Regions from separate parts of the Streptomyces sp. NPDC050610 genome, predicted to be linked through region 3. Evidence: riboswitches for the same ligand, from Rfam matches in the RefSeq annotation. Region 3 holds a riboswitch; each other region holds the start of a gene.

Region 1 (5,619 bases), on a different contig from region 3:
TGCCGACCGGGTCGATGCTGAAGCGCGGCTGGATGACGTCGAAGGGCTGTGGGGCCGCCTCGATGACGCGGTCGTCGCCGTCGAGGTCCTTGAGGACCTGCCGGTTGTCGATCTGGTAGCGGCCGGCGTGCAGGGAGGGAATCCGGTGGTCGAAGAACCGGGTGCGGTGCTGGGCCCCGGGCGCGCTGGTGCGCGGGCGGGGGCCGGATTCAGGTGCGGTGGTCACAGGACATGCCTCTCAGCAGGACACGGCAGCGGGGGCGGCGGGGCAGCGGGGGCGGCTCGGGCGGGGCACGGCGCGGCAGTCCGGTGCCCGGGCGCGGTGGTGCGGCAGGCGTCGGCCCGCGGTGGCGGCAGGCCGGCGGGGCGGGTCAGCCGGCCGGGACCAGCATCGGCGCGTTGGTGAAGGCGGTGCCCGCCGCGCGGGCGTAGCCGCTCAGGTCCGCGTCGAGGGCGTCGAGGTCCGCGCCGAGGCTCGTGAGGGCCTCGGCGAGAGCGGTGCGGTTGCCGCGGGTGGCGGCGGTGTCGATGCCGTCCTGGATCGCCGCGATGACGCCGCCCGGCCGCAGCGGTACGGGGCCTGTGGCGTCCTCGCCGGCGGAGAGTGGCTGGTTGCCGTCGGGGGCGATCGGGTCGAAGGAGATGCCCTTCTCGCTGATGAACCCGGTGGAGGTGCCGTGGTCCACCATGGGCGAGATCAGCCGTACGCCGATAATCCGGTCGGGGATGAGCCCCTCACCAGGCGCGTCGGCCTGGGTACCCCACAGGCCGTTGGGAACGTTGCCGCGCATCGCGGTGGCGGTCCAGTCCGCCAGGCTGTCCTCGCTGCCGTTGTAGGTGAGCCAGGCGCGCAGTTCGCTGTCCTTGCCCCGGACGCGCATCGGCAGGATGTCCACCGCGTCCTCCTCGATGACCGGGGCGGTGCTGTGCTGGTCCAGATACACCTTGCTGACCGGCGCCTGGGTGTCCGCGGTGAACGTGAACCCGCCGTTGCTGACCAGCCACGGCTTGACCGCGCCGCGAGTGGCGGGGGCGCCCTCGCCCGCGTACCCGGCGACCGGCGTGGTGCGGACCATGTTCTCGGGCGGCGGCAGCATGCCCTGGAAGCCGCCCCAGTCCAGCGCGGGCGCCTCGCTGCGGCGCTCGGCCCCGAAGCCGATGGTGAAGGAGATGAACCACAGGTGGACGGTGGCCTCACCGCCCACGGCGGGGCCCCACACCCGCACGCTGACGCCGACCTCGACCGAGACCTTGACGTTGACGAACCACACCTTGACCGTCGCTGAGACCCCGACCCGCACCCCGACGCCGACGTCGAAGTAGAAGGGGTTCCACTCCAGCAGGGCGTCGATGCGGGCGGTCAGCCAGGCGCGCAGCATCCCGGAGTGGAAGGTGACGTCCAGCGCGCCGCCGGCCATCAAGGACTGGGGCGTGAACGCGGCGTACGCGCTGCCGGCGATGTTGACGGTCGAGCCGACACTCCAGGTGAGGCCCGCGGCCTGCTGCTTGGGGTAGCGGGCGGGCAACTGCCGTCCGGCCGGGATCGCGCCGAGTATCACCGCGAAGTCGCCGGCCTTGGCGTGCTCGCCGAACCAGAACTTCAGACCGATGCCGCCGCGCAGCTTGCAGTTCGGATCGATGAGGAACGTCTTGTCGGTGAACGCGGCGCCGATGCTCAGCTCCCCGGCCGCCGGGCGCAGCGTCGCCTCGATGCCGATCTCCACCCGGGCGATCTTCGAGGTGCTCTTGGTGGGCAACTGCGCGCCGCCGACCCCCAGCAGACTGATCGTCAGGTCCGAGCCGGTCTGGACCAGCGCCATCGCATGGCCCCGGAAAGTCTCGAAGCAGTCGAAGGCCAGACCCGCGGCGAACCACAGGTCACCCTCTTGCGGGCGCACCCAGGGGGCGGGGCCACTGATCAGCTCCCCCAGCACCTTCAGCGGATCGACCTCGTCGTCGGCCCCGATCGCTCCCGGGTCGTCGAGCGCCATCAGGAACGGGAAACCGCTCAGCGCGTCGGCCGCCGGCACCCGCACCCGGCTGTTCCAGCCGAACCCCGCCGAGATTCCGCGTACTTGGAACATCGGCGGACCGAACCCGGTGGCGCTGCCCAGCGAGCCGTAGGCGAACAGCGACGGCTCGCCGCCGTTGTCGGGGATGACGTAGGCGCCCATCGCGGAACCGTTGAACGCCCCGGTGTCCACCAGCAGTACCCCGCCGACCACCGCCTTGTAGGGCGGTGAGGCCGGCAGCGCGGTCAGCGCGCCCGCGATCCGCAGCGGCGGGTTCGCGTAGTCCACGCTCAGGCCGTTCTCACCGCCCGGCGTACCGATCGGCGACCAACCGCGTACCGACGGGGCCTCCAGGATCCGCACGCCCTTGCGTCGCCGAGGCCCGGGGCGGGGGATGAAGACGCCGTTGTCGGTGACCAGGGCCTGCGGGCCACGATCAGCCTCGCGTTCACCGCCGGTACGCCGTCGCACCGCGGGCAGGGCACGGCCCAGGCCGTCCAGGCGTCCGGAGTCGGCCGTCGGCACGGGAGCCCGCCGGGTCAGCCGCAGGGCACGGCCGTCCGCCACCGCCCAGGCCCCGGCCGGCAGCGGCGCCCCGGCCGGGGCACCGTCGACCAGCACCAGCCCGCGGCCCTCGCCCAGGTCGGCGGCGGCCAACGTCCCGGTCACCCGTTCGCCGTCATCGGTGAAAGAGACCCGCACCGGGACCGGGGCGGGTGACGCGGTGGTCATGGCCCGCCCCGTGACCGCGAATTCACCCGGGTCGCATATAGCGCCCTCGACCCGTAAGAGGCCCCCTCGCAGAACCAGCGCCGCGGCACCGTGGTCGCCGAGGACGGACCCCGGAATTTCGACAGCACCTCCCGGGCCCGTCTGATCGAGGAGCTTACGGATATCTTCCACACGTGCTGTCACAGCGCTCCAGCCCTCGAATCGGCGGAAAAGGTGGGAAGGCCCACCCAGGCACCACCCAGGCGCGGGCCCGGAAAGGGCCAGGGCATCCACTGCGAGATCTTAATCAGCACCCCACGGTAAGTGCATGGATGGCTACTTTCGGTTAGCGGATTGGCTGAAAGGTGATACCCGGACAACTCTCCGTGCGGCGGACCAAAGGGATTCGGTCCTTGACCTCGGTCTTTCGTGGTGATTCGCCGAGGGGGTCGGTGGATCATCGGCTCCCTATCGGATCTCACCGTGCTGCTCGACGGCCGGTGTCCGGGCCGATGCCGGGTCCTCGGCGTGTGCGGATGGAACGGCGCCGGTGATCACCATGCCGGCCGGGCTTCGGCCCGTACGGAGCGGACCGCCCGCAGCGCGCCGCACCACCCCTCGGCTGGGTCGACCGGAACTTCAGCGCCTTCGTGCCGTATCCAGTGGTTTCTGCGGACGCGCAGAGGGCGCTCCCGGGGCGGGGCCGCCTGGCGGGCTCAGCCGCGGGCCCCGATCAGCCGTCTGGCACACTGTGCTCACTCAATCAAGGCGGTCAGGGCCAGGAAGCCGGTGCGAATCCGGCGCGGTCCCGCCACTGTGACCGGTCGACCTCTCGTGGGCGCGGCCGGCAGCCAGATACTGTCTGGCCGCCTTTCCGTACCGACCGGGGACGAGGATCCCTCGGAAAGGCATGTACATGCTCCGCACCGGCGCGGTCTCGCGCACGCTTCTGACGTCTCTGCTGCTGCTCCCGCTCGCCGCGTGCGGCACGTCCGGCTCATCCGGCGCGGACAAGAGCGACGACAAGGCGGGCGGTGCGGCCGCCGGTTTCCCGTACACGGTCACCAACTGCGGAGTGAAGACCACGTTCACGCAGGCGCCGAAGCGGGCCGTCGCGCTCAATCAGCACGCCACCGAGATCCTGCTCGCCCTGGGGCTGAAGGACCGCATGGCGGGCACCGCCTATCTCGACGACAAGATCAGTCCCGAATACCGGAAGGCTTACGACTCGGTGAAGGTGCTCGCCGAGAAGTACCCGTCGAAGGAGACCCTGCTCGGCGCGAATCCCGATTTCGTGTACGGCGGCTACGCCAGCGCCTTCGACAAGGGCGAGGGCCGCGACCGTACCGGATTTCAGAAGTCCGGGATCAACACCCGCCTGAACATCGAGAGCTGCGCCAAGGGGCCGATCGGCGTCGACGACCTCAAGACCGAGGTCACGCAGGTGTCGCGGATCTTCAACGTCCCCGAGCGCGGCAAGAAGCTCATCGCGCGGGAACAGAAGGGCCTCGACTCCGTCGCCGCACGCCTCACGGGCATCGAGCCGGTCTCCGTGTTCGTGTACGACTCCGGCGACTCCAGCGCGTTCACCGCGGGCGGCCAGGGGCTCGGCAACGACATCATCCGCCGCGCGGGCGGCCGCAACGTCTTCGCGGACGTCGGCAAGTCCTTCGCCGACGTCTCCTGGGAACGCGTCATCGCCCGCAAGCCCGACGTCGTCGTGATCTACGACTACGGCGGCACCAGCGTCGCCGCGAAGAAGCAGCGGCTGCTGGACGACCCGGCGCTCAAGAACGTCCCGGCGATCAAGAACAAGCGGTTCGCGGTGCTGCCGCTGTCCTCGGCCGTGCTCGGGATACGCGCCGCCGACGCCGTCGACGGCCTCGCCGCGCAACTGCACCCCGACGCGAAGTGAGCGGCGTCCGCACCCGGTGCTTTCCCCTGCTCGTCGCCGTGCTCGTCCTGGCGGTGGGCGCGGCGGCTGTCGCCGGACTCGCCATCGGGGCCGTGGGGATCCCGCCGGGGGAGGTGCTGCGCATCCTGGTCTCCGGTGAGCGCGGCGGCGCGTTCGCGTCCATCGTGTGGGACGTGCGGATGCCGCGCGTCATCCTCGCCGTCGTGGTCGGCGCGGGGCTCGCCGTCGCCGGAACCGTGCTACAGGCCGTGGTCCGCAACCCGCTCGCCGACCCGTACCTGCTCGGCGCCTCGTCGGGCGCCTCCTCCGGCGCGGTCCTCGTCATCGTGCTCGGGGTCGGAGCGGGCACCGCGAGCACCGTCGCGCTGCCGGTGGCCGCGTTCATCGGCTCCATGGGCGCCCTCGTCGTCGTGTACGCGCTCGCGCGGCGCGGCGGCACCATGACGTCCGGGCGACTCGTGCTCGCCGGGGTCGCCGTGCAGTACATCCTGGCCGCGTTCACCAGTCTCGTCCTTGTCGTCTCGGCGCAGGCCGAGCACGCGCGGGCCATCATGTTCTGGACGCTCGGCGGTCTCGGCGCGGCCCGTTGGAGTCAACTCCCTCTGCCTGCCGTCGTGTTGACTCTCGGCACGGTGCTGCTCGTCGCGCTCGCCCGTCCGCTCGACCTGCTGCTCGCGGGCGAGGAGGGAGCCCAGGTTCTCGGCCTGGACACCAACCGCTTCCGGGCCGCCGTCTTCGTCCTCACCTCGCTCGTCATCGGCGTCCTCGTCGCGTTCAGCGGCGCGATCGGCTTCGTCGGCCTGATGGTGCCCCACGCCGCCCGCATGATCACCGGCGCGGGACACCGCAGGCTGCTGCCCGTCGCCGCGCTCGGCGGCGCCGTGTTCCTGCTCCTGGCCGACCTGGGGGCCCGCACCGTCGCCGCACCACAGGAGATCCCCGTCGGCGTCGTCACCGCACTCACCGGAGGCCCCTACTTCC
Region 2 (5,619 bases), on a different contig from region 3:
GCCGCGCAGCGTGCCGCCGGTGAAGTGCGGTACGAGCCCGCTCACCGCGCCCAGCATCGTCGACTTGCCGACACCGGACGGCCCGACCAGCAGCACCAGCTCCCCTTCGGGAACGGCCAGGTCCACGCCGTGGATCGCGGGCGCCGTCGCGTTGTCGTACGTGACCGACACCTGCTCGAAGCGGATCGCCGCGCTCACTGTCCGGCCTCCTTCGCATACGGGTACGGGCCGGGTTCGCCGCCCGGAGGGTGCGGAGCGGACGGTGTACGGCGGCTCGTGCGGGCGGGTGCCGAGCCCTCGGGATCGTCCGACGGGCGGGGATCGTCGGACGGCCGTGGATCGTCCGCCGGGTGCGGATCGTCCGACGGTCGCGGATCGCCGGACGGTCGCGGATCGCCGGACGGTCGCGGATCGTCCGACGGTCGCGGATCGTCCGACGGCCCCGGATCGCCGGACAAGCGCGGATCGTCCGACGGCCGCGGCCCGCGCGGCGGCACCGGTGCGACGAACGCGGGCAGCAGCCCCAGCAGCACCGAGGCCGCGGGCCACAGCGGCAGGTCCGGCGCGGTCAGCGGCACGGCCGGGGGGTGCAGCGGCTGCGCCGCGTAGGAACCGGCCCAGATCATCAGCCCCGCCACCGCCACCCCCGAACCCGCCACCAGCCACGCCCGCGCGCCCCACCGGTCGGGGCGGTAGCGGGTACGGACCGAGCGCTGCCCGCCCAGCCACAGGCCGCCCATGGCGGCGGCGAGACCGGCCAGCAGCACCGGCAGCCCGTACCCCGCGCCCTGCGCGGCCAGCAGCCCGTACGTACCGGCGCACACCCCGAGCAGCCCGCCCAGCGTCAGAGCGGTCGTGGTGTGCCGCACAGCGGACGGCACCTGGGCGGTACGGCCGTAGCCGCGCGCGTCCATGGCCGCCGCCAGCGCCACCGAACGCTCCAGCGCGCCCTCCAGCACCGGCAGCCCGACCTGGAGCAGCGCCTTGGCGCCGCGGTCGGGACGGCCGCGCAGCCGGCGCGCGGCGCGCAGCCGCGCCACGTCCGCGACGAGGTTCGGCGCGAACGTCATGGCGACGACGATCGCGACGCCCGCCTCGTACAGCGCGCCCGGCAGGGACTTCAGCAGCCGCGCCGGGTTCGCGAGCGCGTTCGCCGCGCCGACGCAGATCAGCAGGGCGGCGAGCTTGAGCCCGTCGTACAGCGCGAAGACCAGCCCCTCCGCCGTCACCCGGCCGCCGATCCGCACCCCGCGCGCCCAGTCCGGCAGCGGCACCTCGGGGAGGGTGAAGAGCGTGTGCGTACCGGGGATCGGGGAGCCGAGCACGACGGCGAAGACCAGGCGGATCGCCAGCACCAGCAGCCCCAGCTTGAGGAACGCCCCGTACGAACGCGCCCACGGCGCGTCCGTACGCCGCGCCGCCACCACATACCCCGCGACCCCGACCAGCAGGCACAGCAGCAGCGGATTCGTGGTCCGCGAAGCGGCCGTGGCCAGCCCGAGCGCCCACAGCCACCACGCGCCGGGGTGCAGGGCGCTGCTCCGGGAGGTCAGAGGAGCACGGGCGCGGCCCATGACCGGCCCGTTCCGCTGGTCCGCCGTCGTACGGGCGCGGGGGCGCCGCGCTTGGTGGTCGTTCATCCGCGGCGGCGGCGTGCCTGCCACCAGGCGGCGGCGCCGAGGGCGACGACGGCGGCGATGCCGCCGATCAGCCCGGCGGACGGGCCGCCCCCGCCATCGTCCTTGTCCGCCTTGTCTGTGGCCTCGGCCTTGTCCGACCCGCTCGGCGCGGGGGTCTTCTTCCCGCCGTCGGCGACCTGCTCGCCGCAGCCCGACTTCGGGTAGCCGTCGATGGCGCACAGCAGCGCCGCCGAGTTGTAGCGCAGCGGCTTCGCGACCGCCGCCAGGGCCTCGCTCGCGCTGGCGTCCGTACCGACGCGCGCGCAGGCCGTACGGGCCGGGGGCGGCGTACGCCCGTCCGGCGCGTCGGCGGCGGTGCCGAAGTCGACGACGAGCGCGACGCGCTTGCTGCCGCCCTTGGCCGGGGTGTCCGCGCAGATCGCGCCGAAGCCCGCGGCCCCGCGCGGCTTCGCCGCCTGCGAGGAGTCCTGGCTGACGGCGAACCGGAAGCCGAGGGTGTCGCCGTCGTCGGGCCGCGCCACAGAGGGCCCCTGTGTGGCGTACGTCCACTCTTGGCCGGAACGCTCCCAGAAGGACCAGTAGCGGTAGCCGTCCGCGTGCGCGGGCGCGGCGCCCAGGACGGCGAGCGCCCCGGCGAGCAGCGCCGCGCCGAACGCCCGGCGCAGGCCGCCCGTCACCGCTTCGGGTTCTTCTTGCGGCCGCTGATCAGGAAGCCGACGCCGATGCCCGCCACCAGGCAGACGCCCACGAACCACCAGACGCCGAACCCGCTGTCGTCCTTCTTCTTCTCGTCCTTCGCGTCCTTCTTCGACGAGTCCGCCGCCTCCGGCTTCGGGCCCGTCGCGTTCAGCTGCTGTACGAGGTCGCCGCCGACGGTGCGCGGGTCGGTCCCGGACGCCTTGGCCGCGAGGATCAGCTTCGCGAGCTTGCCGGGGTCGCCCTTGGCCCAGGCGGCGGCGCCGTTCTTGTCGTCCCGCAGCCACCCCATGGCCTTCCCCGCGGCGTCGGTGTGGCCGCCCGCCGCGAGGGCGGTGACGGCGTCGGCCGTGGCCCCGAAGTCGGGCTTGTCGGACTTGGGGTCCATGGCGGAGGCCAGGTGCTGCCCGTTGCCCGCGAGTTTCGCCGCCAGGTAGGCGGACCCGGCGTCGGCCGCCGCGGAGGCGTTCTCCGCCTTGCCCTTGCCGTTGCCATCGGTGCAGGCGAGCGGCTTCGGGGCCTTGTCCCCACCACTCGGGTGCTCCACCAGATACCCCTTGCCCGATGCGGCCAGCGTCGCCGCCGCGCTCGCGAGGTCGTTGGCGAGCAGCTGCCCCTTCTGCGGCAGATAGGCGAAGGCGCCGCGCTCGCCTTCCTTGGCGTCGCAGCCGAGCTGGAAGGTCAGCAGCGCGTCGTACGGGCTCTTGCCGCCCTTGGCGGCGGCCTTCGCCGGGTCCTGGCCGGCCGCGGCGTACGCGCCGATGGCCGTCGCGGTGGAGCTGGCGTTGCTGGGGTTGCCGGGCTGCGCGCCCCAGCCGCCGTCCTCGTTCTGGGTGGCCTTGAGCCAGTCGAGCCCCTTCTTCACCTCCGCGCCGCGCCCGCCGACCGTCGCGAGCCCCTGCACGGCGGCGGCCGTGGCGTCGGTGAACTCGCCCTTCTTCGCGTCGCACGCTGTGCCGGTGTCGGCCCGGTACCCGGCGAAGCCGCCGTCCGCGCACTGCTGCCCGGCCAGCCAGTCCACGGCCGGCTTGGCGGGCGTGACGCCCGCCGAGTCCTGCGCGAGGAAGGCCAGCGACTGCCGGAACACGCCGTCGAACTGCGGGTTCGTCGTCCCGTACAGGCCCGGCGCCGCCGGGGGCGGCGAATCGGCGAAGGCGGCGGGGGCCGCGGCCGCGCTCAGCAGGGCGGCGGCGGCCAGAGCCGCGGCGCCGCGGCGCGCGTGGACGGCGGGGGAGGGGGCCATGGGGTCGGTGCCTCTCGGTGAATGTCGCAGCGGTGGGTGATACACAGCGTGGTACACAGCGGTGGTGGTACACAGCCGTGCACGGCCGCCCACCCGCGCACTGTCGTCCAGACCGCGCGGTGGCACCGGGCTCAGCTCCGTATACCTCGACGGTGCCGGTGGCCGGGCGCCGCCGCCAGGCGGGCGCGTCCGGTTCCGGGAGCCTGTTCGCCCCGGCGCGGGTGCTCCGGCTCGTACGGCCGTACACGCGGTACGGGCCGCACTCACGGTTGCGGGTCAGCGCCGGAGTCGCACCGGCTTTCCCCGTGGCGAGGCGGGATGAAGTTGTGCAGAACACTCTAACGGGCGGGTTCCGCGCGCTCCGCTCACGGGCCGGAGCGGACCTTCCCTTCCCCTCTCTTCACACCGCCCGGTAGGTGACCGGCTCGCTCCCCGGCACCGCCTCCGCGTGGCCGAGCTTCACCAGCCGCCGCAGGTGGGCCTCGGTCTCGGAGACGGCGATGTTGCGGGAGGAGTAGGGGATGCCGGCCCAGGGGCGGTTCCACTCCATGGCCACGGCGAGCTGCCAGGGCGTCCGGGGGGTGGCGAGGAGTTCGCGCAGGTCGGCGAGGCGGGCCCGGTGGTGTTCGAGGAGTTCGCGGACGCGGGCGGGGGCGTCGGTGAAGGGGTGCTGGTGGGCGGGGAGCACTTCGGCGGGGCCGAGGGCGGCGACGCGTTCTAGGGAGGCGAGGTAGTCGCCGAGCGGGTCGATGGCCGCGCCCGCCGGGACGACTGCCGAAGCGCTCGCCGAGGCGTCTGGCGAAATGCCCGTCGACGCGCTCACCGAAGGGCTCGCCGAAGCGCTCGCCGAAGGGCCTGCCGAAGCGTCTCCCGGAGTGCCCGCCGCCGTTCCCTTCCCGGCGGCCGGGCCCTCGTACAGGCCGATGTGCGGGGTGATGCCGGGCAGCAGGTGGTCGCCGGAGAAGAGCCGGCCGTGACCGGGCCGGCCGGCGGGGTGGGCCTCTTCGAGGTGGAGGCAGACGTGGCCGGGCGTGTGGCCGGGGGTCCAGACGGCGCGCAGCCGGCGGCCGGGGAGGTCGAGGAGTTCGCCCGGTTCGATGGCCCGGTCGGGCAGTGCGGCCCGGTGTCCGGGGAGGGGGCGGGCGCGGCCTTCGGCGAGCGCGGCGGTCAGCGGGGCGAGGTGGTCGTCGGGGGCGCCCGCGGCGGCGAGCTTGTCGACGAGGTAGCCCAGCCAGTGGAGGGGGTCCGTCTCCCGGGTGCGGCGCACCACGTCCGTATCGGCGGGGTGCATGGCGATCCACGCGCCCGACGCCTCGCGGACCTGCCCGGAGAGGCCGTGGTGGTCGGGGTGGTGGTGGGTGATGAGCACGCCGCGCAGTTCGGAGACGGCCGTGCCGCACTCCGTGAGCCCTGCGGCGAGCGCGTCCCAGGAGGCGGGGTCGTCCCAGCCGGTGTCGATGAGGACGGGGCCGTCGTCGGTGTCGAGGAGGTATATGAGGGTGTGGCCGAGGGGGTTGTCCGGTATGGGGACGGGGATGGACCAGACCCCGCCTCCGTGGTCCGTGACGTGCGCCATGCGGGGTCCCCTCTCGCTGTGGCCGCCCGGTCTCGTCGCCGGGCGGGCCGTTCGTCGTCTGCCGGGCCGTATCCCACGGCGTCCCGCGTCGGATCCATTGCCCACTATAACTAGAACTGGTATCAGTTCTGATGCAGTGTCAGAACGGTTGCCGGCACCGGCGGCCGTACGGGCAGGGGCCAAGCCAACCCGCGGGAGGCTCAGACATGAGCGACCTCATCGAGCACGGACAGCTCTTCATCGGCGGCGAGTTGACCGATCCGGCAGGCCGGGACGCCATCGAGGTCGTCTCGCCGCACACGGAACAGGTCATCGGCCGGGTGCCGCACGCCTCGCGCGCGGACGTCGACAAGGCGGTCGCCGCCGCCCGCGCCTCCTTCGACTCCGGCGTCTGGGCGAGCCGCACCCTGGACGAGCGGATCGAGGTCGTCACCCGCATCAAGGACGCCATAGCCGCGCGCCAC
Region 3 (5,619 bases):
AAGGACCAGGCGAGCATGGTCACCGGGCCGGTGAGCATGCCCTTGACCGGCCGGTCGGTGAGCGAGTTCGCGTACGAGGTCCAGCGCACCGTCATCGGCTCCGGCCGCGAGATGTCGCCGGCGAGGACCGGCGGCCGGACGTAGCGGGTGCCGTAGGACTGCACCCAGCCGTGCTGGGTGGCGAGGTAGCCGGTCAGCTGCTCGGCGAAGTACTGCACCATGTCGTTGCGTTCGGGCTCGCCGTGCACCAGGACGTCGATGCCCGTGCGCTCCTGGAAGGCGAGGACCTCGCGGATCTCGTCCTTGATGCGCTCCTCGTAGCCGGCCGCGTCGATGCGGCCGGCGCGCAGGTCGGCGCGGGCGGCGCGCAATTCGCCGGTCTGCGGGAACGAACCGATCGTGGTGGTCGGCAGCAGCGGCAGGCCGAGGTGGGCGCGCTGGGCCGCGGTGCGCTGTTCGTACGGCGCCGAGCGGCGGCCGTCCGCGTCGGTGACGGCGGCGGCGCGGGCCCGTACGGCCGGGTCCCGGGTGATCGGGGAGTTCGCGCGGGAGGCCAGGTCGGCCCGGTTGGCGGCGATCTCGGTGGCGATCGTGTCCGTGCCCTGCGCGAGGCCGCGGGCGAGCGTGACGATCTCCGCCGTCTTCTGCCGGGCGAAGGCCAGCCAGCGCAGGATCTGCGGGTCGATGTCGCGCTCGGCGGCCGCGTCGATCGGTACGTGCAGGAGCGAGCAGGAGGCGGCCACGTCGACGCGGTCGGCGAGGCCGAGCAGGGTGGCGAGGGTGGACAGGGACTTCTCGAAGTCGTTGATCCAGATGTTGCGGCCGTTGACGACGCCCGCGACCAGGCGCTTGCCCGGCAGCCCGCCGACGGCGGCGAGGGCGTCCAGGTTGGCGGCGGCGGCCTCGGTGAAGTCGAGGGCGAGGCCGTCGACGGGGGCCTTGGCGAGGACGGGGAGCGCCTCGCCGAGCCGGTCGAAGTAGGAGGCGACGAGGAGCTTGGGCCGGCCGGTGAGCGTGCCCAGGTCGCGGTAGGCGCGGGCGGCGGCGTTCAGTTCGGCGGGCGTGCGGTCCTGGGCCAGGGCGGGCTCGTCGAGCTGCACCCACTCGGCGCCGGCCGCGCGCAGGTCGGCGAGGATCTCGGCGTAGACGGGGAGCAGCCGGTCGAGGAGGGTGAGCGGTTCGAAGTCGGCGGCGACGCCCGGGGCGGGCTTGGCCAGCAGGAGGTACGTGACGGGGCCGACGAGGACGGGGCGCGCGGTGTGGCCGAGGGCGCGGGCCTCGGTCAGCTCGGCGAGCTGCTTGGCGGAGTCGGCCGCGAAGACCGTGTCCGGGCCCAGCTCCGGCACCAGGTAGTGGTAGTTGGTGTCGAACCACTTGGTCATCTCAAGGGGCGCCACGTCCTGGTTGCCGCGCGCCATGGCGAAGTAGCCGTCGAGCGGGTCGGCGTCGACGGCGGCGCGGTGCCGGGCGGGGACGGCGCCGACCATGACGCTGGTGTCCAGGACGTGGTCGTAGTACGAGAAGTCACCGGTCGGCATCTCGTGGACGCCGGCGTCGGCCAACTCCCCCCAGTTCGCCCGGCGCAGCTGCTGGGCGGTCTCCTTCAGGGCGTCGGCGTCGACGCGGCCCTTCCAGTAGCCCTCGATGGCCTTCTTCAGTTCGCGGTTCGCGCCCTGGCGGGGGTAGCCGTACACGGTGGCCCGTGCTGCCGCGGCTGCGGACTTCGCTGTCACGGAAATCTCCTTCGCGAGATGACTCCTTGAGAATCCCGGCGGCGGGACACGGACGCGAAGGCGACGGACCAGGCGGACTCGCGCCGAGCGCGGTGCTCCACCTGGTATGCACGCCGACCCGCCCACGAGGTCACCGGGATTTCCGTACGCAATCGGTCGCGTACGGGCAACGGGCAGGTCTTCGGACTCGCGGGCACACCTGCCGAGGCAGATTCCTACTGGCCGTCGCTTCCCGGACCCATGGCCGGATCCAGTGCGTATGACGGCGGTCGTTCCCGCTCACCGCTGCGGGGCAGTCCCGGATTCCCACCGGGTTCCCTCTTGCGACGCGCCTGCCTGGCGGGCAGGGCGAACCAGCTGCACGGGTCAGCCTAGAGGTCAGGGGGTTTTCTGGGCACCGCTGTTCACATCCCGGAACGTGATGTGGGACACGGGGCGCACCGCCGCGCGGGAGCCGGGCGCCGGAGGGGGGTGGACTTACTAGGACGTCCAACTATATCTTCGTGGCACAAGGTCCGCGGTGCAGGGAAGCCGGTGTGAATCCGGCACGGTCCCGCCACTGTGACCGGGGAGTGTGCTGCCGTCCACACGTCACTGGCGAGGTCTGCCGGGAAGACGGGCGGCGCGCTGAGATCCGGGAGTCAGGATACCGGCCGCGGAATGTTCCGTGTTGTTGTCCACGAGGATGGAGCAGACACGCATGGCACCGGTTTGTACCCACGACCCTGGTGATCCGGCGGAGCGCACCCGACCCACCCCGCGCTCGTAGACCTTCGCGGCCCCTCGGCGGTCCCGACCCCCGCCCGGCGGCCCGACGCTCGCTGTCCCGCGGCCCGCGGCGGCGGCGCACCCACCCGTGCGCCCGCCGCCCGCCCGCCGCGCCGTCCCCGGATCTCCCCTGACGAGAGCAGGCACCCATGGTCCGCGAACTCACCCACTTCATCGGCGGCAAGCACACCGCCGGCACGTCCGGCCTCTACGGCGACGTGTACGACCCCAACACCGGTACGGTCCAGGCCCGCGTCCCCCTCGCGGGCCGCGCCGACACCGAGGCGGCCATCGCCGACGCGGTCACCGCGCAGCAGGAGTGGGGCGAGTGGAACCCGCAGCGCCGCGCCCGCGTCCTGCTGCGCTTCCTCCAACTCGTCGAGGGCGAGCGCGACTCCCTGGCCCGGCTGCTGTCGGCCGAGCACGGCAAGACCGTGGCCGACGCGCACGGCGACCTCCAGCGCGGTCTGGAGGTCGTCGAGTTCGCCGCCGGAATCCCGCACCTCCTCAAGGGCGAGTTCACGGACAACGCGGGCACCGGCATCGACGTGCACTCGCTGCGCGCCCCGATCGGCGTGACCGCCGGGATCACCCCCTTCAACTTCCCCGCCATGATCCCGCTGTGGAAGGCCGCACCCGCCCTCGCCTGCGGAAACGCGTTCATCCTCAAGCCCTCCGAGCGCGACCCGTCCGTACCGCTGCGGCTGGCCGAACTGTTCCTGGAGGCCGGTCTGCCGCCCGGCGTGCTGAACGTCGTCAACGGCGGCAAGGAGGCCGTCGACACCCTCCTGGAGGACCCGCGGGTCGGCGCGCTCGGATTCGTCGGCTCCACCCCCATCGCCGCGCACATCTACGCCACCGCCGCCGCCCACGGCAAGCGCGCCCAGTGCTTCGGCGGCGCCAAGAACCACATGATCGTGATGCCGGACGCCGACCTCGACCAGGCCGTCGACGCGCTCATCGGCGCCGGTTACGGGTCCGCCGGCGAGCGGTGCATGGCGATCTCGGTGGCCGTACCGGTCGGCGAGGAGACGGCCGACCGGCTGGTCGCCGCCCTCAAGGAACGCATCGGCACGCTGCGCATCGGCCGCAGCGACGACCCGGAGGCCGACTTCGGCCCGCTGGTGAGCAGGGACGCCCTCGACCGGGTCCGCCGGTATGTGGACATCGGCGTCAATGAGGGCGCCGAACTCGTCGCCGACGGCCGCGGCTTCACCCTGCCCGGCCACGAGAACGGGTTCTTCGCGGGCGCGTCCCTCTTCGACCGGGTCACCCCGCGGATGCGGATCTACCGCGAGGAGATCTTCGGCCCCGTCCTGTGCGTCGCACGCGCCGCCGACTACGAGGAAGCCCTCCGGCTGCCCAGCGAGCACCCGTACGGCAACGGAGTCTCCATCTTCACCAGGGACGGCGACACCGCCCGCGACTTCAGCCGCCGCGTGAACACCGGCATGATCGGCGTCAACGTGCCCATCCCGGTCCCCGTCGCCTACCACACCTTCGGCGGCTGGAAGCGCTCCGGCTTCGGCGACCTCAACCAGCACGGCCCCGACGCCATCCGCTTCTACACCCGCACCAAGACCGTCACCTCGCGCTGGCCCTCGGGCGCCAAGGAAGGCGCGAGCTTCACCCTCCCCACCATGGGATGAGCGCCATGACCGCCACATCGCTCACCGAGGACCAGCAGGCCCTCGTCGAAGCCACCCTCGACTTCGCGGAAGACCACCTGGCACCGCACGCCGTCCAATGGGACCAGGACAAGCACTTCCCCCTCGACGTGCTGCGCAAGGCGGCCGGACTCGGGCTCGGCGGCGTGTACGTACGCGAGGAGGCCGGAGGCAGCGGCCTCAGCCGGGCCGACGGCGTCCTCATCCTCGAAGCCCTCGCCTCCGGCTGCCCGTCCATCGCGGGCTACGTCTCCATCCACAACATGGTCGCCTGGATGATCGACCGCTACGGCGACCCCGAACAGCGCGCACGCCGGCTGCCCCGCCTCTGCGCCATGGACGACCTCGGCAGCTACTGCCTCACCGAACCGGGAGCCGGATCGGACGCCGGGTCCCTGCGCACCCGGGCGGACCGCGACGGCGACCACTACGTCCTCAGCGGAGTGAAGCAGTTCATCTCCGGCGCGGGCGCCGCCCAGGTGTACATCGTCATGGCCCGCACCGACGGGGACGGCCCCCGCGGCATCTCCGCCTTCGTGATCGAACGCGACGACCCCGGCCTCTCCTTCGGACCCAACGAGAAGAAGATGGGCTGGAACGCCCAGCCCACCCGCCAGGTCGTCCTGGACGGGGTCCGGGTCCCCGCGGACCGGCTGCTGGGCCGCCCGGGCGACGGCTTCCGGATCGCCATGAGCGGCCTGAACGGCGGCCGGCTCGGCATCGCCGCCTGCTCCCTCGGCGGCGCCCGCAGCGCCCTCAACAAGAGCCTCGCGTACCTCGCCGACCGCCAGGCGTTCGGCGCCCGGCTGCTCGACGCGCAGGCCCTCCAGTTCCGCCTCGCCGACATGGCGACCGAACTCACCGCCGCCCGCGCCCTCGTCAACCAGGCCGCCCAGGCCCTGGACCGCGGCGACCCCGAGGCGCCGCAGCTGTGCGCGATGGCCAAACGCTTCGCCACCGACACCGGCTACTCCGTCGCCGACCGCGCCCTCCAACTCCACGGCGGCTACGGCTATCTGACCGAGTACGGCATCGAGAAGATCGTCCGCGACCTCCGCGTCCACCAGATCCTGGAAGGAACCAACGAGATCATGCGCGTCATCGTGGCCCGCGGCCTGACGGAGGCCTTCCAGTGACGGCCGGCGCGGACGCCGAGGAGTCCGTACTGCTCCGCACCGAGGGCCGCGCGGCCTACCTCACGCTCAACCGGCCCCGAGCCCTCAACGCCCTGACGCACTCCATGGTGCGGCGCGTCGACGAGGCGCTCACCGGCTGGGCGAGCGACCCGGCCGTGCAGACCGTGGTCATCACCGGCGCCGGCGGGCGCGGCCTGTGTGCGGGCGGCGACATCCGCTCCATCTACGAGGACGCCCGCGCGGGCGGCGCCGCCTCCGCCGGCTTCTGGCGGGACGAGTACCGGCTCAACGCCCGTATCGCCTGCTACCCCAAGC
Region 4 (5,619 bases), on a different contig from region 3:
GGGTGGAGTCGCCGATGTACGCGGCGGGCGCGGTGCCCTTGAGCGCCCGTACGGTCGCGACCATGCCGCCGTGGTACTGGAAGTAGTCGTCCGAGTCGGCGATGTCGTGTTCGCGGGTGTCGGTGTTCTTGGCGGCGACCGCGATGCGCTTGTAGGCGCTCTCCATCTCCTCGCGGGCCGGGCGGCCCTCCAGCTCGCGGCCGTACGCGTAGCCGCCCCAGACGGTGTAGACCTCGGCGAGGTCGGCGTCGGTGCGCCAGTCGCGGCTGTCGATGAGCTGGAGCAGGCCCGCGCCGTACGTGCCGGGCCGGGAGCCGAAGATACGGGTGGTGGCCCGGCGTTCGTCGCCGTGCACGGCGAGGTCTGCCTGGGCGTGGGCCCGCACGTAGTTCTGCTCGTCGCTCTCCTCCAGCCCGGCGGCAAGCCGCACGGCGTCGTCGAGGAGCCCGATGACGTGCGGGAAGGCGTCGCGGAAGAAGCCGCTGATGCGCAGGGTCACGTCGATGCGGGGGCGGCCCAACTCCTCGGCGGGGATGGGCTCCAGGCCGTTCACGCGGCGCGAGGCGTCGTCCCAGACGGGCCGGACGCCCAGCAGCGCCAGTGCCTCGGCGATGTCGTCGCCGGAGGTGCGCATCGCACTCGTGCCCCACAGGGAGAGGCCCACGGACTTGGGCCACTCGCCGTTGTCGGTGCGGTAGCGCTCCAACAGCGAGTCGGCGAGCGCCTGGCCGGTCTCCCAGGCGAGGCGGCTGGGCACGGCCTTGGGGTCGACGGAGTAGAAGTTGCGGCCGGTCGGCAGGACGTTGACCAGGCCGCGCAGCGGGGAGCCGGACGGCCCGGCGGGCACGAAGCCGCCGTTGAGGCCGTGCACGGCGTGGTCGAGCTCGTCGGTGGTGGCGGCGAGGCGCGGCACGACCTCGCGGGCGGCGAACTCCAGGATGGCGCGGACGCCTTGGCGCTGCGCCTCGGGCAGCTCCAGGCTGGCCTTCTCGGCGGCGGCCGGGTCCCAGTCGGCGTCCTCCATGGCCGCGACGAGCGTACGGGCGCGCTCCTCGGCCTCGTCGGCGCCGGTGCGGGTGGCGGCGGACTCGTCGAGGCCGAGGGCCTCGCGCAGGCCGGGCAGGGCGGCGGTGCCGCCCCAGATCTGCCGGGCGCGGAGGATCGCGAGGACGAGGTTGACGCGCTCGGGGCCGGTGGGGGCGCCGCCGAGCACGTGCAGGCCGTCGCGGATCTGGGCGTCCTTGACCTCGCACAGCCAGCCGTCGACGTGCAGCAGGAAGTCGTCGAACCCGTCGTCGTCCGGCCGGTCGGCGAGCCCGAGGTCGTGGTCGAGCTTGGCGGCCTGGATCAGCGTCCAGATCTGGGCGCGGATGGCGGGCAGCTTGGCCGGGTCCATGGCGGCGATGGAGGCGTACTCGTCGAGGAGCTGCTCCAGGCGCGCGATGTCGCCGTAGGACTCGGCGCGGGCCATCGGCGGCACGAGGTGGTCGACGAGGGTGGCGTGGGCGCGGCGCTTGGCCTGGGTGCCCTCGCCGGGATCGTTGACCAGGAAGGGGTAGATGAGCGGCAGGTCGCCGAGGGCGGCGTCGGGGCCGCAGGCGGCGGACAGGCCCGCGTTCTTGCCGGGCAGCCACTCCAGGTTGCCGTGCTTGCCGAGGTGCACCATGGCGTCGGCGCCGAAGCCGCCGTCGGCCCGGTCGGCGGCGATCCAGCGGTAGGCGGCCAGGTAGTGGTGCGAGGGCGGCAGGTCGGGGTCGTGGTAGATGGCGATGGGGTTCTCGCCGAAGCCGCGCGGCGGCTGGATGAGGATGAGGAGGTTGCCGCGGCGCAGGGCGGCCAGGACGATGTCGCCCTCGGGGTTCCGGCTGCGGTCGACGAACATCTCGCCGGGCGGGGGTCCCCACTGGCCCTCGACGGCCTCGCGCAGTTCGGCGGGGAGCCGCTCGTACCAGCGCCGGTAGTCGGCGGCCGGGATGCGGACGGGGTTGCGCGCCAGCTGCTCCTCGGTGAGCCATTCCTGGTCGTGGCCGCCGGCTTCGATGAGGGCGTAGATCAGCTCGTCGCCGACGCCGGATTCGAGGCCGGGTACGGGCTCGGTCCCGAAGTCGTAGCCGTCGGCCTTCAGGCGGCGCAGCAGGGCGACGGCGCTGGCGGGGGTGTCGAGGCCGACGGCGTTGCCGATGCGGGAGTGCTTGGTGGGGTAGGCGGAGAGGACGAGCGCGAGGCGCTTCTCGGCGGCCGGGATGTGGCGCAGCCGGGCGTGGCGCACGGCGATGCCGGCGACGCGGGCGGCGCGCTCGGGGTCGGCGACGTAGGCGGGCAGGCCGTCCTCGTCGACCTCCTTGAAGGAGAACGGGACGGTGATGAGGCGGCCGTCGAACTCGGGGACGGCGACCTGGGTGGCGGCGTCCAGCGGGGAGAGGCCCTCGTCGTTCTCCTCCCAGGCGGTGCGCGGCCCGGTCAGGCACAGGGCCTGGAGGATCGGCACGTCGAGGGCGGCGAGCGCGCCCGCGTCCCAGGACTCGTCGTCGCCGCCGGCGGACGCCTCGGCGGGCTTGGTGCCGCCGGCCGCGAGGACGGTGGTGACGACGGCGTCGGCCGCGCCGAGCGCCTCGACCAGCTCGGCCTCGGGCGCGCGCAGGGAGGCGACGAAGAGCGGCATGGGCACGCCGCCCGCGTCCTCGACGGCCTGGCACAGCGCCTCGACGAAGGCGGTGTTGCCGCTCATGTGGTGGGCGCGGTAGTAGAGCACGGCGATCCGCGGGCCGCTCGCGTCGGCGCGCGGGGTGCGCTCCAGCGAACCCCAGGTGGGGGCGGGCGCGGGCGCCTCGAAACCGTGGCCGGTGAGCAGCACGGTGTCGGAGAGGAAGCGCGCGAGCTGCTCCAGGTTGGCGGGCCCGCCGTGCGCGAGGTAGGCGTGCGCCTCGGCGGCGATGCCGACGGGGACGGTGGACGCCTCCATCAGCTGGGCGTCGGGGGCCTGTTCGCCGGTGAGGACCACCACGGGCCGGTCCCCGGCGAGCAGGATGTCGAGCCCCTCCTGCCAGGCGCGTACGCCGCCGAGGAGCCGTACGACGACGAGCTGGACGCCGTCGAGGAGGCCGGGCAGCTCGCTCAGGTCGAGGCGGGCCGGGTTGGCGAGCCGGTAGGGCACGGGCCCGTCGGCGGCGCGCGCGCTGAGCAGGTCGGTGTCGGACGTCGACAGCAGCAGGATCACTGGAACTCGCCTCGCGTAGTCGTTCCGGGCCGGGTGGCCGAGGGGGCCCGGCGGCTGGGGGTACGGGAGCCCGCGGCAGAGCGGCGGGCGGACAGCGGGTCCGTCCGGGGCGCGCGGAGCCGGAACATGCGCATGCGTCGGCAAGCCTTCCTCGGGGTCCGCGCCCCGGGCGGTGGGAGGACGGCGGGAGTTCCTGACTCGCCCGGCATCGCTGCCTGGCTCACAGTGGCGGGACCGTGCCGGAGTCTCACCGGCTTCCTCCCCTGGCGCCGTCGCTGGCGTCCGGCGGATCGAAATGATCCACCGGTGAGAATAGTAAGCGCTATACGTTCCGAGCTGAGGGCCGGCGAGGCCGACCGGCCTCTCATGCCGGCCCACGGAGGACGCCTCCCAGCAGGAGCCGGGGAAACTTGAGGACACATGGCCGCCCGATCCAGCCCGCCCAGCGCTTGAGGACCGGGCCCGCGCCCCCATCCGGCCCGACGCCCGAGGACGCGCAGCGCCCCCAACCGGCCCGACACCCGAGGACGCACAGCGACCCCATCCGGCCCGACACCCGAGGACGCACAGCGACCCGATCCAGCCCGTCCGGCGCTTGAGGACAAGCCCCGCCCCCGTCCCGCCGGCGGCCGGGGGCGCACAGCAACCCCATCCAGCCCGTCCGGCGATTGAGGACAAGGCCCGCGTCCCATCTCGCCGACACCCGAGGACGCACAGCCACCCCATCCAGCCCGTCCGGCGATTGAGGACCAGGGTGCGGGGCGGCGCCCCGCGAGAAACACCGGCACCCACCCAAGTGGAACGTCTCGGTATGCTCGCAGCCATGCCTTTCGCCCCCGCTCCCACCCCGCCAGGGGCCCGGCCCACCGCCCGGCACGGCGACGACGCATGCCCCGGCGCGCTGCGCCTGCACCCCGCCGCGGACGGCGCCCTGGCCCGTATCCGCGTCCCCGCCGGACTCCTGACGACACGTCAGGCAACGGCACTGGCCCACCTGGCGGCGGAACTGGGCGACGGCTGTCTCGACCTCACCTCGCGCGGCAACATCCAGGTGCGCGGGCTCGCCCCCGACCGCGGGGCGGCGCTCGCGGTCCGGCTGCGCATGGCCGGTCTGCTCCCCTCCGACCGGCACGAGCGCGTACGCAACATCGCGGCATCCCCCCTCGCCGGACTCGACGGCGCCGGGCACGCGGACGTACAGGCCTGGGCCCGCGAGCTGGACGCGCTGCTGTGCGCGGACCCGGACACCGCCCGGCTCTCGGGCCGCTTCCTCTTCGGCCTCGACGACGGCCGCGGCGACGTGGCCGCCCTCGTCCCCGATGTGACATTGATCGCAGGTCAGGACGGTCGTACGGCGCTCGGCTACGGCACCGGAGGACCGGCCCTCGGCCTCGCCGCCGAAGACGCCCCCCGCGCCGCCGTGCTGGCGGCGCGTGAATTCCTGAGCGCACGCGACGGCAGCGGCGTTGACGCCTGGCGCGTGACCGACCTCCCCCAGGACCACCGCCCGCGCGCCGGCGCCTTGGCCGCGCGCCTCGCCGCCGAAGACATCGGCAGCACCCCGCTGCCCCGGACCTCACCATCGCTGGGCGCGCCGCCCGCCCCCGGCCTCGTCCCCGGCCCGCACGGCGCGTACGCCCTCTCGGTGGCGGCGCCGCTCGGGCGGATGACCGTCGCCCAGTGGGAGCTGCTCATCGAGGCGGCGGCCTGCGACGGAAGCGGCGAACTGCGTGTGACACCCTGGCGCGGCATCGTCCTCCCCGGCCTGCGGGCCGCCGCCGCCCCGGCGCGGCTGGCAGCGCTGGCGGACGCCGGTTTCGTCACCAGCGAGGCATCGCCCTGGCACGGAGCGGGAGCGTGCGCGGGCCGGCCCGGCTGCGCGAAGTCCCTCGCGGACGTGCGTACCGACGCGGCGGCGGCGCTCTCCGGGCGGAGCGGCGGCGGGCTCCCGGTCTACTGGTCCGGCTGCGAGCGGCGCTGCGGCCACCCCGGCGGCGGCTGGGTCGACGTCCTGGCGACGGGCGACGGCTACCGCGTCACCGTACGGCCGGTGCCCGACGGCGCTGACGGCTCCGGCGGGCCGGCCGGGCCCGAGGTCGTCGCGCCGGGGCGGGAGCTGGCCGACGCGGTGGCGGCGGCGCGCACCGCGTAGCGTGCGTGCCCGACCGATGTGACCGGTGGACGACACCCCCTGAAACGACGGCCGGCCACGGCCCGGCACCATCCAGCCAGACCCAGTCAGTGATCCCAGCATGCGAGGAACAGTGTTCGACTACGAGAAGGACGGGGCGGCCATCTACCGCCAGTCCTTTGCCACCATCCGCGCGGAGGCGGACCTCGGCGGGCTGCCGCCCGACGTCGCCCAGGTCGCGGTGCGGATGATCCACGCCTGCGGGATGACC

Evidence for each region. Region 3 has a riboswitch for cobalamin ahead of AB0I22_RS28125 (CoA-acylating methylmalonate-semialdehyde dehydrogenase). Riboswitches for the same ligand answer to the same signal wherever they lie in the genome.
Region 1: another riboswitch for cobalamin. It lies ahead of AB0I22_RS14095 (ABC transporter substrate-binding protein); the one in region 3 lies ahead of AB0I22_RS28125 (CoA-acylating methylmalonate-semialdehyde dehydrogenase).
Region 2: another riboswitch for cobalamin. It lies ahead of AB0I22_RS22005 (prenyltransferase/squalene oxidase repeat-containing protein); the one in region 3 lies ahead of AB0I22_RS28125 (CoA-acylating methylmalonate-semialdehyde dehydrogenase).
Region 4: another riboswitch for cobalamin. It lies ahead of cobN (cobaltochelatase subunit CobN); the one in region 3 lies ahead of AB0I22_RS28125 (CoA-acylating methylmalonate-semialdehyde dehydrogenase).

The regions. Positions count from the first base shown of each region.
Region 1 is NZ_JBFAIV010000009.1:126,063-131,681, reverse strand. Features, by position in the region: gene AB0I22_RS14105 (hypothetical protein) at 1-406, shown strand, start outside; gene AB0I22_RS14100 (DUF6603 domain-containing protein) at 372-2,744, opposite strand; cobalamin riboswitch at 3,473-3,604, shown strand; gene AB0I22_RS14095 (ABC transporter substrate-binding protein) at 3,640-4,638, shown strand; gene AB0I22_RS14090 (iron ABC transporter permease) at 4,635-5,619, shown strand, end outside.
Region 2 is NZ_JBFAIV010000017.1:130,983-136,601, forward strand. Features, by position in the region: gene AB0I22_RS21990 (ATP-binding cassette domain-containing protein) at 1-198, opposite strand, end outside; gene AB0I22_RS21995 (CbiQ family ECF transporter T component) at 195-1,574, opposite strand; gene AB0I22_RS22000 (SCO2322 family protein) at 1,637-2,317, opposite strand; gene AB0I22_RS22005 (prenyltransferase/squalene oxidase repeat-containing protein) at 2,314-3,579, opposite strand; cobalamin riboswitch at 3,778-3,921, opposite strand; gene AB0I22_RS22010 (MBL fold metallo-hydrolase) at 3,980-5,155, opposite strand; gene AB0I22_RS22015 (aldehyde dehydrogenase) at 5,362-5,619, shown strand, end outside.
Region 3 is NZ_JBFAIV010000026.1:101,026-106,644, reverse strand. Features, by position in the region: gene metE (5-methyltetrahydropteroyltriglutamate--homocysteine S-methyltransferase) at 1-1,733, opposite strand, end outside; cobalamin riboswitch at 1,888-2,106, opposite strand; cobalamin riboswitch at 2,221-2,406, shown strand; gene AB0I22_RS28125 (CoA-acylating methylmalonate-semialdehyde dehydrogenase) at 2,651-4,150, shown strand; gene AB0I22_RS28120 (acyl-CoA dehydrogenase family protein) at 4,156-5,304, shown strand; gene AB0I22_RS28115 (enoyl-CoA hydratase/isomerase family protein) at 5,301-5,619, shown strand, end outside.
Region 4 is NZ_JBFAIV010000007.1:142,656-148,274, reverse strand. Features, by position in the region: gene cobN (cobaltochelatase subunit CobN) at 1-3,217, opposite strand, end outside; cobalamin riboswitch at 3,384-3,520, opposite strand; gene cobG (precorrin-3B synthase) at 4,041-5,369, shown strand; gene AB0I22_RS11445 (precorrin-8X methylmutase) at 5,470-5,619, shown strand, end outside.